DNA from 2 places in the Paenibacillus sp. FSL M8-0142 genome. Region 2 is predicted to be linked to the other one. Evidence: predicted binding sites of a transcription regulator. Region 2 holds the regulator's gene; the other holds the start of a gene.

Region 1 (7,350 bases), 970 kb from region 2:
TTAGCAGCACCTGTTGTGGAAGGAATGATGTTCTCAGCAGCTGCACGAGCACGACGCAGGTCTTTGTGCGGAAGGTCAAGCACTTGCTGGTCGTTCGTGTAGGAGTGAACGGTAGTCATCATACCTTTCACGATGCCGAACTTCTCGTCGAGAACTTTAGCGAATGGAGCCAAGCAGTTGGTTGTACAAGAAGCGTTGGAGATGATGGTGTGGTTAGCAGCATCGTATTTCTCTTCGTTAACGCCCATAACGATAGTGATATCCTCGTCCGTAGCTGGAGCGGAGATAATAACTTTCTTAGCGCCGCCTTTCAGGTGAGCGGAAGCTTTCTCTTTCGCTGTGAAGATACCCGTGGACTCAACAACGATTTCTACGCCGTACTCAGCCCAAGGCAATGCTTCAGGGTTGCGCTCAGCAAATACTTTGATCTCACGGCCGTTTACAACCAGTGCGCCTTCTTTAGCTTCAACGGTTGCATTCAGTCTTCCGTGAGTCGTGTCATATTTCAAAAGGTGAGCCAGCGTGCTTACGTCCGTCAAATCGTTGATTGCAACGATTTCTACTTCGCTGTTGTTCAGCGCAGCACGGAACACGTTGCGTCCAATACGTCCAAAACCGTTAATACCTACTTTAACCATGAGTAGTTCCCTCCATATTTGTAAAATTAATATATTCAAGACCGGCCGTTAAGCCGATCAAGACAACGGGATAAAGAATAACGAGGCCTTGCACCTGTATGCTTGCCGGACCGTAAGGTTACGATGCCGCTGCATCGATCTCCTTCTCTACCTCCAGCGCAGCCGCCTCATCCGTAACGAGGATATCCTCGTGCCCGAATTTCAGCACGGCATGAATCGCTTTGCCTTTGCTTCGGCCGCCGGCAATGCCAATGATCGTCTCCGTCTGCATGATGTCTTCCAGCCGGAGCCCGAGAGTCAGCATCTTGTGGACAACCGCGCCTTCCTCGCTGAAGTAGTATCCGAAGGATTCGGCAATCGCCCCATCCTGCTGGAGGCTACGGATCGAGTCCTCGTCCAGCTTGCGTCTTCTGGCCATTTCCATCGCGTCGCCGATCCCGTGGATAATGATCCGGGAACGTCGGATGACATCCACAATCTCCTGGATGTGCTGATCCTGCACTAGGGATTGATAGGCATCCTCGCTAAGGAGATCAGGCACGTGCAGCAGACGATATTCGGCACCCACGCGCTTCGCCATCTTGGAAGCAATTGTGTTGGCCTGAATTTCCATGCTCTCTCCGAGACCGCCGCGTGCGGGCACAAACCATGTGCCTTTCAGAGGCCCTGCCGCAAGCGGTGACATCTGCTCCGCGACTTCGGCGAGCGTGGATCCACCCGTGACGGCGATCGTATCGCCGTTCTCGACGAAGCTTAGCAGTGTTCTTGCTCCGGCACGTCCGAGCTCGCGCTTCACTTCCGGAGAGGATTCACTGTCACCGGGAATGACGACAACCTTGCGGAGTCCGTAGGCCTTCTTGATCTTCTCCTCAAGCTCGACCAGCCCGAACAAATCCTTCATGAGCGGCTCCAGTTCTTCGAGGAGACACAGTCCTGCATGGCTGATCCGCATACCGAGCGTCTCAATCTCGATCAGTCCCTGCGCTTTCAGAAGATCGGTTTCAGCCCGCAGAACCCGTTCCGTCATCGATAAGGATGACGCCAGCGTTCGTCGGCCGACCAGCCCGGACAGCTTGATCTGATGGAGGATCGTGTACCTTCGTTTAAAGGTGTCCATCAAATCGGGCAGAAGCTGCTCTTGTATTTCTAATAGGTTACGCATGCATTCCACTCCTGCAAACTTTCGTCTCGGCTCTTCTATCGGTTGGACGTAAAATGTCCCGGGATAACCTTTTAAGTCCCACCCCTATTCTAACCAATAATGATGCAGGTTGCAAGTGTCCGAACGTATATTTCTCTGCAACCATCATTCTTATACATTATGGCCAAATCGAAACCTCTCTATATATCAAAACAATGTTTTATCCGCTCTTGTGTTTTTCTATTAGATAGGGTATAATCATCTTCGTTGCTGATTTTTTATATGCGCCCGTGGTCCAATGGATATGACGTAGGCCTCCGGAGCCTGAGATCGAGGTTCGATTCCTCGCGGGCGCGCCATCTTTAAATTTTCTCATATATGAATTACCCGAAAGTGCCCATGACGGCTCTTTTTTTTACCCAATAGTTTGACTATCTTTGACTTTTTGATTAAAATTGTTTATCATGTGGGTAATACGGTAACAGTATTTATTAGTGATGCACTTAATGAGGAGGTTTTTCACGTGAGTTTTATACCTATGGTCGTTGAACAAAGCAACCGCGGCGAGCGGGCATACGACATCTATTCCAGATTGCTGAAAGACCGCATAATCTTCCTCGGCTCCGACGTCAATGACGTGGTCGCCAATTCCATCATTGCCCAAATGCTGTTCTTGTCGGCAGAGGATCCGGAGAAGGATATTCACCTTTACATCAATAGCCCTGGCGGTTCGATCACCGCGGGGATGGCAATATTCGATACGATGCAATTCATCAAGCCGGACGTCTCGACCATCTGTGTCGGTATGGCCGCCTCCATGGGTGCATTCCTGCTGAATGCAGGCGCTAAGGGCAAGCGCTACGCGCTGCCGAACAGCGAAATCATGATCCACCAGCCGCTTGGCGGCGCACAAGGTCAAGCAACGGATATCGAAATCCGGGCACGCCGCATTCTGAAGATGCGCGACAAGCTGAACCGTATTCTTGCCGAGCGCACCGGCCAACCGCTGGAGCGGATCGAGAAGGATACCGACCGCGACTACTTCATGACGGCTGAAGAAGCCAAAGAATACGGTCTCGTCGACCAAGTGTTGGAGAAGACGCCTTCGCAAGGACTATAAGAAGCAATACATGCAAAAGGCATGCACACGTAAAGGTGCATGCCTTTTTTATGTCAGCATAGAACATATTGACCAACCCAGCCCTCCATGGTTATTTCTGGTATCATTGTATTGTTGATTCCTATATACAGGGAGGTCCTTATGATCGGTTCAAAAATATCCTTTGTTTTCATGCTCGTGCTCATCCATCTTCCGTTTCTGATCATGAACCTGGAGCGAGCCGTTACCGGCGCCGATCCGCATGCGATACATGGAGTTGCCTCCATTGTTCTTGTCCTTCTGCTTCTGTTCTCCGGTTTTGTGATGGGGTATACCAATCAGACATTCTACCCCCGCTGGTTCTCGGCTTATTGGCTCGTCGGCGTGTTCTTCATGGTCGTCGGCTACTTGCTGAAGCTCTACGTCATTCTCGTTCCATTCGTCCTTCTGTACGCCGTTCCCCTTTACGGGCTCGTCCACTACACCGGTCACTCGGAGGAGACTGTTTATCCGCTTGTCCATGCGGTCGTTGCTTGGGGAGCCGGTCTTGTTGGTTACGGAATTGGACATTTCCGCTTCAGACGAAGGGCTCCCGAACAAACAACATGAGATTCTATCGGATCTCTTCAGGATGGATTCCTAATTGGTTCATGAGCTTGTAAATGCCCAGATCCGTCTCATTAGCTATACCCAACTGTGATGTAGAACCCGCCGCCATGCCCTACGCATGAAAAAATCCCTTGGCCGCTAGGCCTGAAGTTAACCTCAGGCTGCCATCCAAGGGATTTCTGATTGCATTCCGGCACATTGTTGCATCTTTACAGCACAGTGTATCAAACGGTCACAGGCCTCGCGCCCCCTAGGATTCAGTTATCCCATGGTTCAGAACCTGCGGTTCCCATCCTTATTTCCATTCCTTCAGCTTCAATTCAAATTCAGGGAAGCCGTAGGCATAAGCCGTGTATTCATACAGCTGGAAGTACAGGACCACGGCGTTATCCTTCAGATAGAATTCCGCATCTTCCGGAACTCCTTCAAATCCGCCAAGGTAGCCCCCGCCCTTCTTCAACTCGCTCAAGACGCGGTTGTCGAGCTTCTTCTTCTTGCCCTTCAGGTCGATGAAATCGCCAAGCTTCAGCAGCTTTCCATCCTTCAGGGAGAACGTGAAGCTGTTCTTGAAGGTCATGCCGTGCGCGCCGCCGAGATAGGAATAATCATGCGCCGTAACACTCAGCAAGCCGTCCTTGTTGTAGTGGACCACAAAATTGCCTTCGAAGGCATAAGGGAAGCTGTCTTCACCCGGAGGAAGCTCCTTGATGCTTTCCTCTGCGCGGGCGATCACGCTTTCCGCATGCTTTTTCAATACGCTGTTGATTTGAGTTTGGGCCTCGCCATTGCTTAAGCCGCTGACAACCGGATAACTCACAGCAGCTTCCACGCCCTGGATCGTCTTCTTCAACGTTTCCGATTTGATCGTTAGATCGCTCTGCTTCTTCGTCAAGCTGAGCGTCTTCGAGGACGGACTCCATTGTCCCTGGATCCCTAAGTATTCGCTGACCGTCTTGAACGGCAGATAGAGCCGTCCGTTGAGGATTTGACCCCCAGGCTCTCCGGCATAGAGGCCGTTGACCAACAAGCCGATTTCCTTCGAATCATACACAACGGCACTTAGTTGATGATAGCCGGCGTTCAGGGTATACGTACGGTTTTTCGAATCATATTTCAGGGGCATTCCCGCCGCATCCCGGAGTACGGTTGCAGGGATATAAGTAACTCCGTGCAGAAGGACTCCCTTCTGGGATAGGGTCTTGCCGTTCCATTTCAATGTCACTTCATTCTTCTTCGCTACGTTGTGGCTGGCGGAAACAGAGGGCTTCGAGGGGCTTGCATCGATGACCTGTCCGTTCAAGCCAAGACTTCCGAGCAGGACGCCAGTTGCAATAATTGTTGCGCATACGCGAAATTTGGAATTCATATTAGTTCCACCTTTTCCAATTTAAGTTGCCATAGTTGTTTATTACCCTCATTCATTATAAAAAATCCGGACCACCGTTTGGTAACAAGTGAATGACAATTTTGATTCCATGCTATAGGAACTACATGAAGAATATAGTCTTATAGTCTTATTTCCCCATATTTGACCAAAACTTATGAACGGGCTGCTTCCTTCACCTGATCGATCTGCGAACCGTATCTCTTTATAGTGTCTTACCACTTCAGCTGGTTCTATAACATTCAAAATCTTTGGCATATCTCATAGACCGCTGCTCCTCCGTCATGATCCCCATTCCAATAAAAAAAGCCCTGCCCCTATGGGCAAGGCTTATAAAAAAGGTGCTAAAGCACCAATTCTCTATCGTCCGCTCTTCAGCTCGGTCCACAAGCGATCATAGATCTGGAGAGCTTCTCCGACGTTATCGAGCCATTCCGTGCGGCCCAGCTCCTCGTCGGTCAAGTTGATCATGGTGTTGCTGCGATAGTCCTCGCTGTGGAATTCCATCGCTTTCGTATTCGGATTGCTGTATCCGATATATTCGTAGTTCTTCGCGCTGACTTCAGGCTCCAGCATGAAATTGATAAATTTCTCCGCCAGCTCCTTGTTCTTCGCGCCCTTCGGAATTGCATAGTTATCCGAGAAGATCGTTGCGCCCTCCTCCGGCACCACATACGCCACATCCGGATTTTCTTCCGCGATGAATGCAGCGTCACCGGACCATACCGTTGCAATCCAGCCTTCCTCTTGAATCATCTTCTGCTTGATGTTATCCGTGTCGAAGGCAAGGACGTTCGGCAGCAGCGTCTTAAGGTCCAGGGCCGCAGCGTTAATCTCGGCTTCATCCGTCGTGCTGTTGGATTTCCCTTGCTTCTTCAGCGCCATGCCGATCATTTCACGGTTGTCGTCCAGAAGCAGCACTTTGCCCTTGTATTCCGGATTCCACAAATCTTCCCAGCTGTTGATCTCATCCTTCACGTACTTCTTGTTGTAAGCAATCCCCGTCACACCGGACGTGTAGACGATGGAGTACTTGTTCCCCGGGTCAAAAGAAGGGTTCTTAAACGTCTCCGAAATATTGACGAAGTTCGGGATATTGTTCATGTCGAGCGGCTCCAGCAGGTCTCCTTCAATCATGGTCTTGACCATGTAATCGGACGGCTGAATCAGGTCGTAGCCGCTGCCGCCGGCCTTAATCTTCGCCAGCAGATCTTCATTGTTCGCGTAGTTGTCATACGTGACCTTTACGTTAAACTTCTTCTCGAAATCCTCCAGTACCTCAGGATCGAAGTTGTCAGCCCAGCTGTAAATGTGAAGTGTCTCCTTGCTTGATCCGCACGCAACCAGAAGGCTTGCGGACAATACGGCGACCAGCCCTGCAGCAAGCAGGCGGGTCCATCTTGATCTTTTCAATTCCCTATCTCCTCTCTTTCGTATCCATGATGGATATATCGGATCCTTCCCAAAAAGAAATGGAACATTTGCTTTAAATCGGCAGCGTTTTGTGTTTCTTATCCCCGCTGCCGCGGTTAAGAATATATTGAGCCAGCAGGATGAGCGTGATGCTCACCAGAATCAGTATCGTACATAACGCATTAATCTCAGGCGAAATTCCGCGCTTCACCTGGGCATAGATGTAGATTGGCAGCGTAGTCGAGCTTGGTCCGGCGACGAAGAAGCTGACCATGAAATCGTCAAGCGACAGCGTAAACGCGATCAAGGCCCCGGAGATAATACCCGGTGCGATCTGCGGCAGCGTCACATGCCGGAAGGCCTGCCAAGGCGTAGCGCCCAGATCCTGGGCCGCCTCGTCCAATTGCTTGCCCATTCCCGACAACCGGGCGCTCACCACTACATAGACATAGGATATGCTGAAGGTGATGTGGGCGATCATCACCGTCATCTTGCCGAGCGGAATATTTAATTGACTGAACAGCACGAGCAGCGACAGGCCCATGATAATATCCGGAATGATAACCGGTAAGTACAGGAGACCGTTCATGCCGCTGCGGCCTCTGCGTCCCAAATTTCGGAGCCCGAGGGCCGCCGCCGTTCCCAGCATTGTCGAGATGATCGTGGACACCACCGCCACGGTCAGACTGTTCATCAAGGCTTCCATCACGTTTCGGTTGTCGAAGAGCGAGATATACCAGTCGAAGGTGAAGCCTTCCCAGTTCCCGCTCAACCGCGTATCGTTGAAGGAATAAATGATGATAATCAGGATCGGCACATAGATAAACGCCATCATCAGGAAGGCGTGAATCGAAAGCAAAGGCTGGCGCTTCTTCTTCACTTATCTCCCCTCCCCTACACGTTGATGGCGGGCCTGCATCGCCCGGTTAAACAGCAGAATGAGCACCAGGGACGTGGCCACGAAAATGACCGACAACGCGGCGCCGAACGGCCAGTTGCGGGCTCCAAGGAACTGCGACTGGATGATGTTGCTGATCATGGAGGACTTGGCTCCGCCCAGGATGTC
Region 2 (7,350 bases):
CGCGGATGCCGCTTTGCGCCAAACGGTTCGAGGCTTGCAGCAGCAGCGTCGATTTCCCGATGCCGGGGTCTCCTCCAACCAGCACGAGCGATCCGGGAACGAGCCCGCCGCCGAGCACACGGTTCAATTCCGCAATCCCCGTCTGGATTCTCGGTTCCTTTCCGCTCTCTATATTTATGATGGAAAGGGGCTTTTCTTTACTATGAAAAAGAGGGGAATTCATCCCCTGCGTCTTGATTACCGTCTCGGTCTCCTCTACCATGGAATTCCATGATTGACAGCCCGGACATTTCCCGAACCATTTCGGCGCTTCATAGCCGCATTCGGTACAGAAAAATTTCGTCTTAGTTTTGGCCATGGAAGTCTCCTTTATGTTGCCTTTTCCTTTGTCGGAATCCGTAAAACCCTGCAAAATCAGGCATTAATCAAAGTTTACCATTTCTTCTAATTGACCGTAAAGGCAAATTGCACAACTTTACACAGGATGGGATGGATTTGTCTAAAATTTAAAGAGCCGAAGGAGAATCGGCATTTGTTTAATGATCATTTACGAACAAGCGGTGTGTCCGCTTCGCTGCCTGATCATTCTTACGATCGCTGTTAAACAAGGGGAACTGGAATGGATTATCGTGGTGGCTTCCCGGTTTTTAAAGGCGAGCGCTGTCGCTTCTTCGGAACGATTCCATCCTCTCCGCTAGGTTGGTACCCTAAAATCAAAAACCCCCGCTGGAAATAATCCAGCAGGGGGGGAATCTACGCTTATTCGGTCTCGGACGATGCGGCAGCAACGCTATCCTTCTTGCGGACGGACAGCTCGCCGTTCTCCTCGTCGATGATGAGGGCATCGCCTTTCTTGACATTGCCCTTCAGCAGTTCCTCGGAAAGACGGTCCTCGATATGCTTCTGGATGGCCCGGCGCAATGGACGGGCACCGAAGGCAGGGTCGTAGCCTTCTTTCGCGATGAACGCCTTCGCCTGATCGGTAAGCTCGAATTCCACGTCGAATTCGCGCAGCCGCTTGCGCAGCTCGTCGGACATCAAGGTCACGATCTCGGCGATATGCTTCTCTTCGAGCGAGTGGAACACGATGATCTCATCGATCCGGTTCAGGAACTCCGGACGGAAGCTCTTCTTCAGCTCATCCATCACTTTCGTCTTCATATTGTTATAATCGCGGCCCGCATCGGTCACGGCGGTGAAGCCGAGCGTCGAATTGCGCTTGATCGCCTCGGCGCCGACGTTCGACGTGAGGATGATCAGCGTGTTGCGGAAGTCGACGACGCGGCCCTTGGAATCGGTCAAGCGTCCGTCCTCCAGCACCTGGAGCAGAATGTTGAACACTTCAGGATGCGCCTTCTCGATCTCATCCAGCAGGACGACGGAGTATGGCTTGCGGCGAACCTTCTCGGTCAGTTGGCCGCCTTCCTCGTAGCCCACGTATCCCGGAGGCGCTCCGACCAGACGTGCCGTGGAATGCTTCTCCATGTACTCGGACATGTCGATCCGAACGACCGCATTCTCATCGCCGAACATCGCTTCGGCAAGCGCGCGTGCAAGCTCGGTTTTACCAACGCCTGTAGGTCCAAGGAAGATGAAGGAGCCCATCGGACGCTTCGGATCTTTCAGACCTGCGCGTGCACGGCGTACCGCACGGCTGACAGCCTTAACGGCTTCTTCCTGACCGATGACGCGGCTGTGCAGAATCTCTTCGAGATTGAGCAGGCGCTCCGTCTCTTCTTCCTTCAGCTTATTCACCGGAATTCCGGTCCAGTTCGCCACGACATCGGCGATATCCTCAGGCGTAACCTCGGAATCGGTGCGGCCCTGCTTTTCCTTCCACTGATTCTTCGTAATTTCGAGCTCTTCGCGCAGCTTCTGCTCGGTATCGCGAAGTGCAGCGGCCTTCTCGAATTCCTGGCTTTGCACAGCGGCATCCTTCTCCTTGCGGATGTCTTCCAGATGCGCTTCCTGGTCTTTCAGATTCGGCGGAATCGTGTACGTATTCAAGCGTACCTTGGAGCCCGCCTCGTCGATCAGGTCGATGGCCTTATCCGGCAGGAACCGGTCCGTAATGTAACGATCGGACAGCTTCACGGCTTGCTCGATCGCCTCATCCGTAATCTTCACGCGGTGATGCGCTTCATATCTGTCACGCAGCCCGTAGAGGATCTGAATCGCTTCCTCCGGAGAAGGCTGATCCACCGTGATTGGCTGGAAGCGCCGTTCAAGGGCAGCATCCTTCTCAATATATTTGCGGTATTCATCCAGCGTCGTCGCCCCGATGCACTGCAGCTCGCCGCGCGCCAGAGACGGCTTCAGAATGTTGGAAGCGTCGATCGCGCCTTCCGCACCGCCTGCACCGATCAGCGTATGCAGCTCGTCGATGAACAGGATGATGTTGCCCGCTTGGCGGATCTCATCCATAATCTTCTTCAGCCGGTCTTCAAACTCGCCGCGGTATTTCGTGCCGGCCACGACCGAGCCCATGTCGAGGGTCATGACCCGCTTATCGCGGAGCGTTTCCGGAATTTCATTATTGATAATGCGCTGAGCCAAGCCCTCGGCGATGGCCGTCTTACCGACCCCTGGTTCCCCAATCAAAACCGGGTTGTTCTTCGTGCGGCGGCTCAGCACCTGAATGACGCGCTCAATCTCTTTGCTTCGGCCGATGACCGGATCCAGGTTGCCTTCCTTGGCAATCGCGGTCAAATCGCGGGCCAAGCTGTCCAGCGTAGGCGTGCTTACGTTTTGCGGCGTGCCGTGGTGGCTCGATACCGCCTCGCTGCTGCCGAGCAGCTGCAGCACCTGCTGGCGCGCCTTGTTCAGGCTGATGCCCAGATTGTTCAGCACGCGTGCTGCCACGCCTTCGCCCTCGCGAATCAATCCAAGCAAAATATGTTCTGTTCCAACGTAGGTGTGCCCCAGCTTGCGGGCTTCATCCATGGAAAGCTCAATAACCTTCTTCGCCCGCGGCGTGTAGGCAATATTGGTTGGCTGCTCTTGGCCGCGTCCGATCAAGGTCTCTACTTCGTCTTGGATTTTCTCAAGACCAAGCCCGAGGCCGATCAGCGCTTTAGCCGCAATGCCGTCTCCTTCGCGGATGAGTCCGAGTAAAATATGCTCTGTTCCGATATTGTTATGTCCCAGACGCACGGCTTCTTCTTGAGCCAATGCAAGCACCTTCTGAGCACGTTCCGTAAATCTGCCAAACATCATAATATTGCACCTCCACGTTTCATGTATATTTACCCTCACGAATTTCGGTGTATCGCCGCCCCGAAGGGTCGCGATGCTGCCCGATTCGCCTATTAAAAGAAACAACGGTTATATTCCATTAACCGAACCCTGGCATTTTTATCCCGGGTCAAGAAATATTCTTCCTGAAAGCTCTAGATTCCTGTCTCTTAATCAAAAGTTCATCTACGGCTTCGCAGCCAGCGTTTCCCTGATGAGCTTGGCTCTGTACATATCGCGTTCCGAAGGATTCATGCTCTCCCCGAACGTCTTTTGCAGGAAGCCCGGCTGCGTCTTCACATTAAGCTCATTCATCACCGAGCTGGCCGGACCTTCGAGCAATCCCAGATCCACACCGAGACGGACATCGGACAGCCGCTGCGCCGCTTCCTTGGAATCCATAACCGCCGCGTAGGACAGTATGCCATAGGAGCGCATCACCCGGTCCGTGATCCGCAGCTTGGATTCATTAAGAAGACGCTGTCTGGCGTTCTTCTCATGCTCAATGATCTGCAGGGCGACACTGTGAAGATTTTCAATAATCTCGGCTTCGGTCTGGCCAAGCGTAATCTGGTTGGAGATCTGGAACAGATTGCCCACAGCTTCGCTGCCCTCGCCGTAAATGCCCCGAACGGTCAAGCCCACCTGAGACACGGCCGAGAGAATCCGGTTGATCTGCTGGGTCATCACCAGCGCCGGCAGATGCATCATAACCGAGGCACGGAGGCCGGTTCCGACGTTCGTCGGACAGCTGGTCAGGTATCCCCGCTTGTCATCAAAGGCATAATCGACATGCGCTTCGAAAATATCGTCCAGCGCCGTCGCCCGCTCCCAAGCTTCTCTAACCTGAAAGCCCGGATATAAACACTGTATGCGTAGATGATCCTCTTCATTGATCATGATGCTGACGGATTCGTCCTCTGTCAAAATGACAGCGCCGTTTCGGGATTCATTGGCCAGATTGGGACTGATCAGATGCTTCTCGACAAGCACCCGTTTATCCAAATCGTCAATATCGCTCAATTTGATAACATGCAGCTCCCCGAAATCGTTCAGCCGCTCCCTATCCTTGATGACGCTGATCAGGCGCTCTAGCACTTCGCTCGACTGCTGATTCGTCGCCAGCAGCGGGAAAGGAAGCTGCTGCAGATTGCGCGCCACCCTGACACGGGTGCTGATGACAATGTCGGAATCCTGACCATTCCCGCGCATCCATTCGCTCAGCGCCGTATCGGTAAACCGGTGATTAGACATCACGCATTCCTCCTAGCTAAAAGTGCATCATCATAAGTTCCTCATCCTTGGGCGATATTTCGCTCAAGCTCGCGGATCCGGTCCCGAATCTCGGCGGCCGTTTCAAACTCCTCCTGCACGATCCGGAACTGAAGCTCCTTCTTCAGCTCCTCAATCTTGCGCTTGAGCTGAATGACACCGCCGGTCCGCTTCGGCACCTTGCCGACATGGGACGTATTGCCATGCACTCGCTTGAACAGCGGATCCAGGCGATCCGAGAAATATTTATAACACGAGCTGCAGCCGAAACGGCCAAGCTTGCTGAATTGGGAATACGTCATGCCGCATTCCTCGCAGCGCAGTGTCTGCGCCGGCTTGGCTCCCGCATTCTGGCCCTTGCCGGAAGGATCCAGATCCAGGAGCCCTGACAGCAAACTGTGTATAGAAAAACCATTCGACGTCCCGGGGATCAATTCCCCTTTTTCACGGGCACAAGATTCACAAAAATGAAATTCGGTCTTCTCGCCATTCACGATTTTCGTAAAATGCAATGTCGCTGGTCGTTTACCACATTCCTGGCATATCATACTCCATGCCCTCCTTACACAGACTCACTTACCTAACAAAGCAATAAGCATGGCCTTCATGATTCTCGCACGGAGCTCATCCCGGTAAGGAAGCTTCACATTGAGGCAATCCCTCGAAATGGCGGCCCGCATCAAGCTGGCCTCTCGTTTGTTCAAGAACCTTGACTCCTCCAGCTGGTAGATCAGCCCTTCCGCGACCGTCTGGTCGATCCGGCTGCCGATCGTATGATGCAGATGCTGGTGGAGTGCGGAATGCTGGGGAAGCTCGATCCGCTGGATGCGGATATAACCGCCGCCTCCGCGCTTGCTCTCGACGAGAAAGCCCTTCTCCAGCGTAAATCTGGTGCTGATGACATAGTTGATCTGGGAAGGAACGCAGGAGAACTGCTCCGCCAGATCGTTCCGTTGAATTTCAACGGTTCCCTCCGGGCTTTCCTGCAAAATGCTCTTGAGGTATTGTTCGATAATATCAGAGATATTACGCATGGTCTGTTCATCCTCCACTGTTTGAAACGATAAGACGGATTGTGATCTTACACGTCCGCACAGAGTCATACCTTTAAATTTTAACCATAACCAAAATCAGCGAACCCTGCCCGTTGACTTTGACTTTCTTTGACTTTAATCTCATTATAGCATAACTTTAAAATTTGCCAAGGGGGGGCCACAAAATTTTCGCGCCGGTCTGTTATTCGTAGTCTGCCCATTTTTTCTCACCCTTATAGCCACAGCCCCGCAGGAATTTTGCCTCTTCGAGCGCCTTCCAAGCCTGCCCTTAATCCCCACAACGCGCGCCCGCAACTCGAGGCTATAGAAAAAAGCAGCCTGATCCCGGTTCCCCGGCCATAAGGCTGCTCTTCCCTGACTTTATTCCTTTCGAGCCTTCCCGCTGCGCCCTGTCTTTACGCGTCGTAGCTGATTAAATAATGCTGAAGCTCTGTATTGTAATAACCGATGCTGTATTCAATAATCGTCCCCGCACCGTCGTAAGAGGATCTGAGCCGCTTGAGGAGCGGCGTACCCGGACTGACGCCAAGCAGACCCGCCATCTCTTCATCCGCTACGGCCGCCAGAAAACGGTCGCGGAAATTCTCCAGCGTAATCTGGCTTTCTTCAATCCGGTCATAAAGGGAAGGGAGCTCGCCAGGCCCGAAATCCCCTCCCATATCGACAAGCGGCGAAACATAATGCGTATAGTGAATGTAGGGCTGCCCGTCCAGCAGGTACAACCGCTCGATGCGAAGGCATTTTTCGCCGAATTTTTCATACATCTCGCTATCCGGCTCGTGAAACACCCATTCGGTCTTCAGATGGCGCTTCTGAATCTGATGCCCTTCCTCGACCAGAATCTCGGTAAACAGCTTGCCCTTGGAAAGCTTCGAGAACGAGGTGTTGCGGGTTACAATCGTCCCTACCCCGCTGCGTTTCTCGACATAGCCCTCCTGGTGCAGCTCCTGAATCGCATTGCGCACGGTCATCTTGCTGACGTTGAATTCCTGCTCCAGCTGCGGTTCAGAAGGAATATGGGTTCCCAAAGGATACACCCCATGCAGGATCCGGTCCTTAATGATCTTCTTGATCTGAAGATACAGCGGACCGTTCTTACGCGTGATCGACATACGTTAGTTCACCTTACCTTTCCACATCCGACCTATGATCACCCATTGCTCGCAGAATGTCAAGCTCTCCTGCTGTCGGCGTATCTCCAGGTACCGTGTGGGCAAGCATGGCTGCCGCTGCCGCGAAATCAACGGTCTGTACAGGATCATATCCCTGCAGCAGGCCATGGATCACGCCGCTGGCATAAGCATCCCCCGCTCCGATCCGATCATAAACGGAGAAGGTCAACGTTCTCGAAAAATGAAAAGCTCCATCCTTATACAAATATCCCTTCAGGGAATGGGTATTGTCTCCATTAATATGGCGGTGGGTGCCGGAAAGGGCGGAAATGCCGTACGTCTCCGCTACCTTCGGGATCAGCTCCCCGAGCTGCTCCGCCCGGTCTTCCCGCTTCGTTTCCATTCCGAGAATATAGAGCGCATCCTTCTCATTCATGAAGACGATATCCGCAAGGGACAGCATCTCCTCATAATGCGGCTTGGCAAAAGCATAGCCATCCGCGCCCCACAGGGATGGCCGGTAGTTGCAATCGAACACCACCGTGCCGCCGTTAGCCTTCACTTCCCGGGCCAAGGCCTTCATCTGCCCCCGGACATTCTCGTTCATGGAAAGCGTGATTCCGCAAAAGTGGATCACATCGATGCTCCGGGCAATCGCCGAAAAATCATACATCGCA

The links. The regulator CtsR, encoded in region 2, represses protease genes until heat stress. The targets are predictions, from matches to a motif close to ATGGTCAATAAAGGTCAAACA.
Region 1: a site for CtsR is predicted at 2,204-2,224, ahead of clpP (ATP-dependent Clp endopeptidase proteolytic subunit ClpP). Genes of this name have one in related genera too.

Annotation. Positions count from the first base shown of each region.
Region 1 covers NZ_CP152008.1:6,437,332-6,444,681, forward strand. The annotation lists gene gap (type I glyceraldehyde-3-phosphate dehydrogenase) at 1-638, opposite strand, end outside; gene NSQ46_RS29015 (sugar-binding domain-containing protein) at 757-1,800, opposite strand; tRNA gene NSQ46_RS29020 (tRNA-Arg) at 2,064-2,138, shown strand; gene clpP (ATP-dependent Clp endopeptidase proteolytic subunit ClpP) at 2,303-2,899, shown strand; gene NSQ46_RS29030 (hypothetical protein) at 3,041-3,487, shown strand; gene NSQ46_RS29035 (DUF4163 domain-containing protein) at 3,783-4,853, opposite strand; gene NSQ46_RS29040 (spermidine/putrescine ABC transporter substrate-binding protein) at 5,232-6,284, opposite strand; gene NSQ46_RS29045 (ABC transporter permease) at 6,358-7,164, opposite strand; gene NSQ46_RS29050 (ABC transporter permease) at 7,165-7,350, opposite strand, start outside.
Region 2 covers NZ_CP152008.1:683,816-691,165, reverse strand. The annotation lists gene radA (DNA repair protein RadA) at 1-358, opposite strand, end outside; gene clpC (ATP-dependent protease ATP-binding subunit ClpC) at 760-3,216, opposite strand; gene NSQ46_RS02885 (protein arginine kinase) at 3,421-4,488, opposite strand; gene NSQ46_RS02880 (UvrB/UvrC motif-containing protein) at 4,530-5,054, opposite strand; gene NSQ46_RS02875 (CtsR family transcriptional regulator) at 5,079-5,540, opposite strand; gene NSQ46_RS02870 (GntR family transcriptional regulator) at 5,957-6,673, opposite strand; gene NSQ46_RS02865 (sugar kinase) at 6,687-7,350, opposite strand, start outside.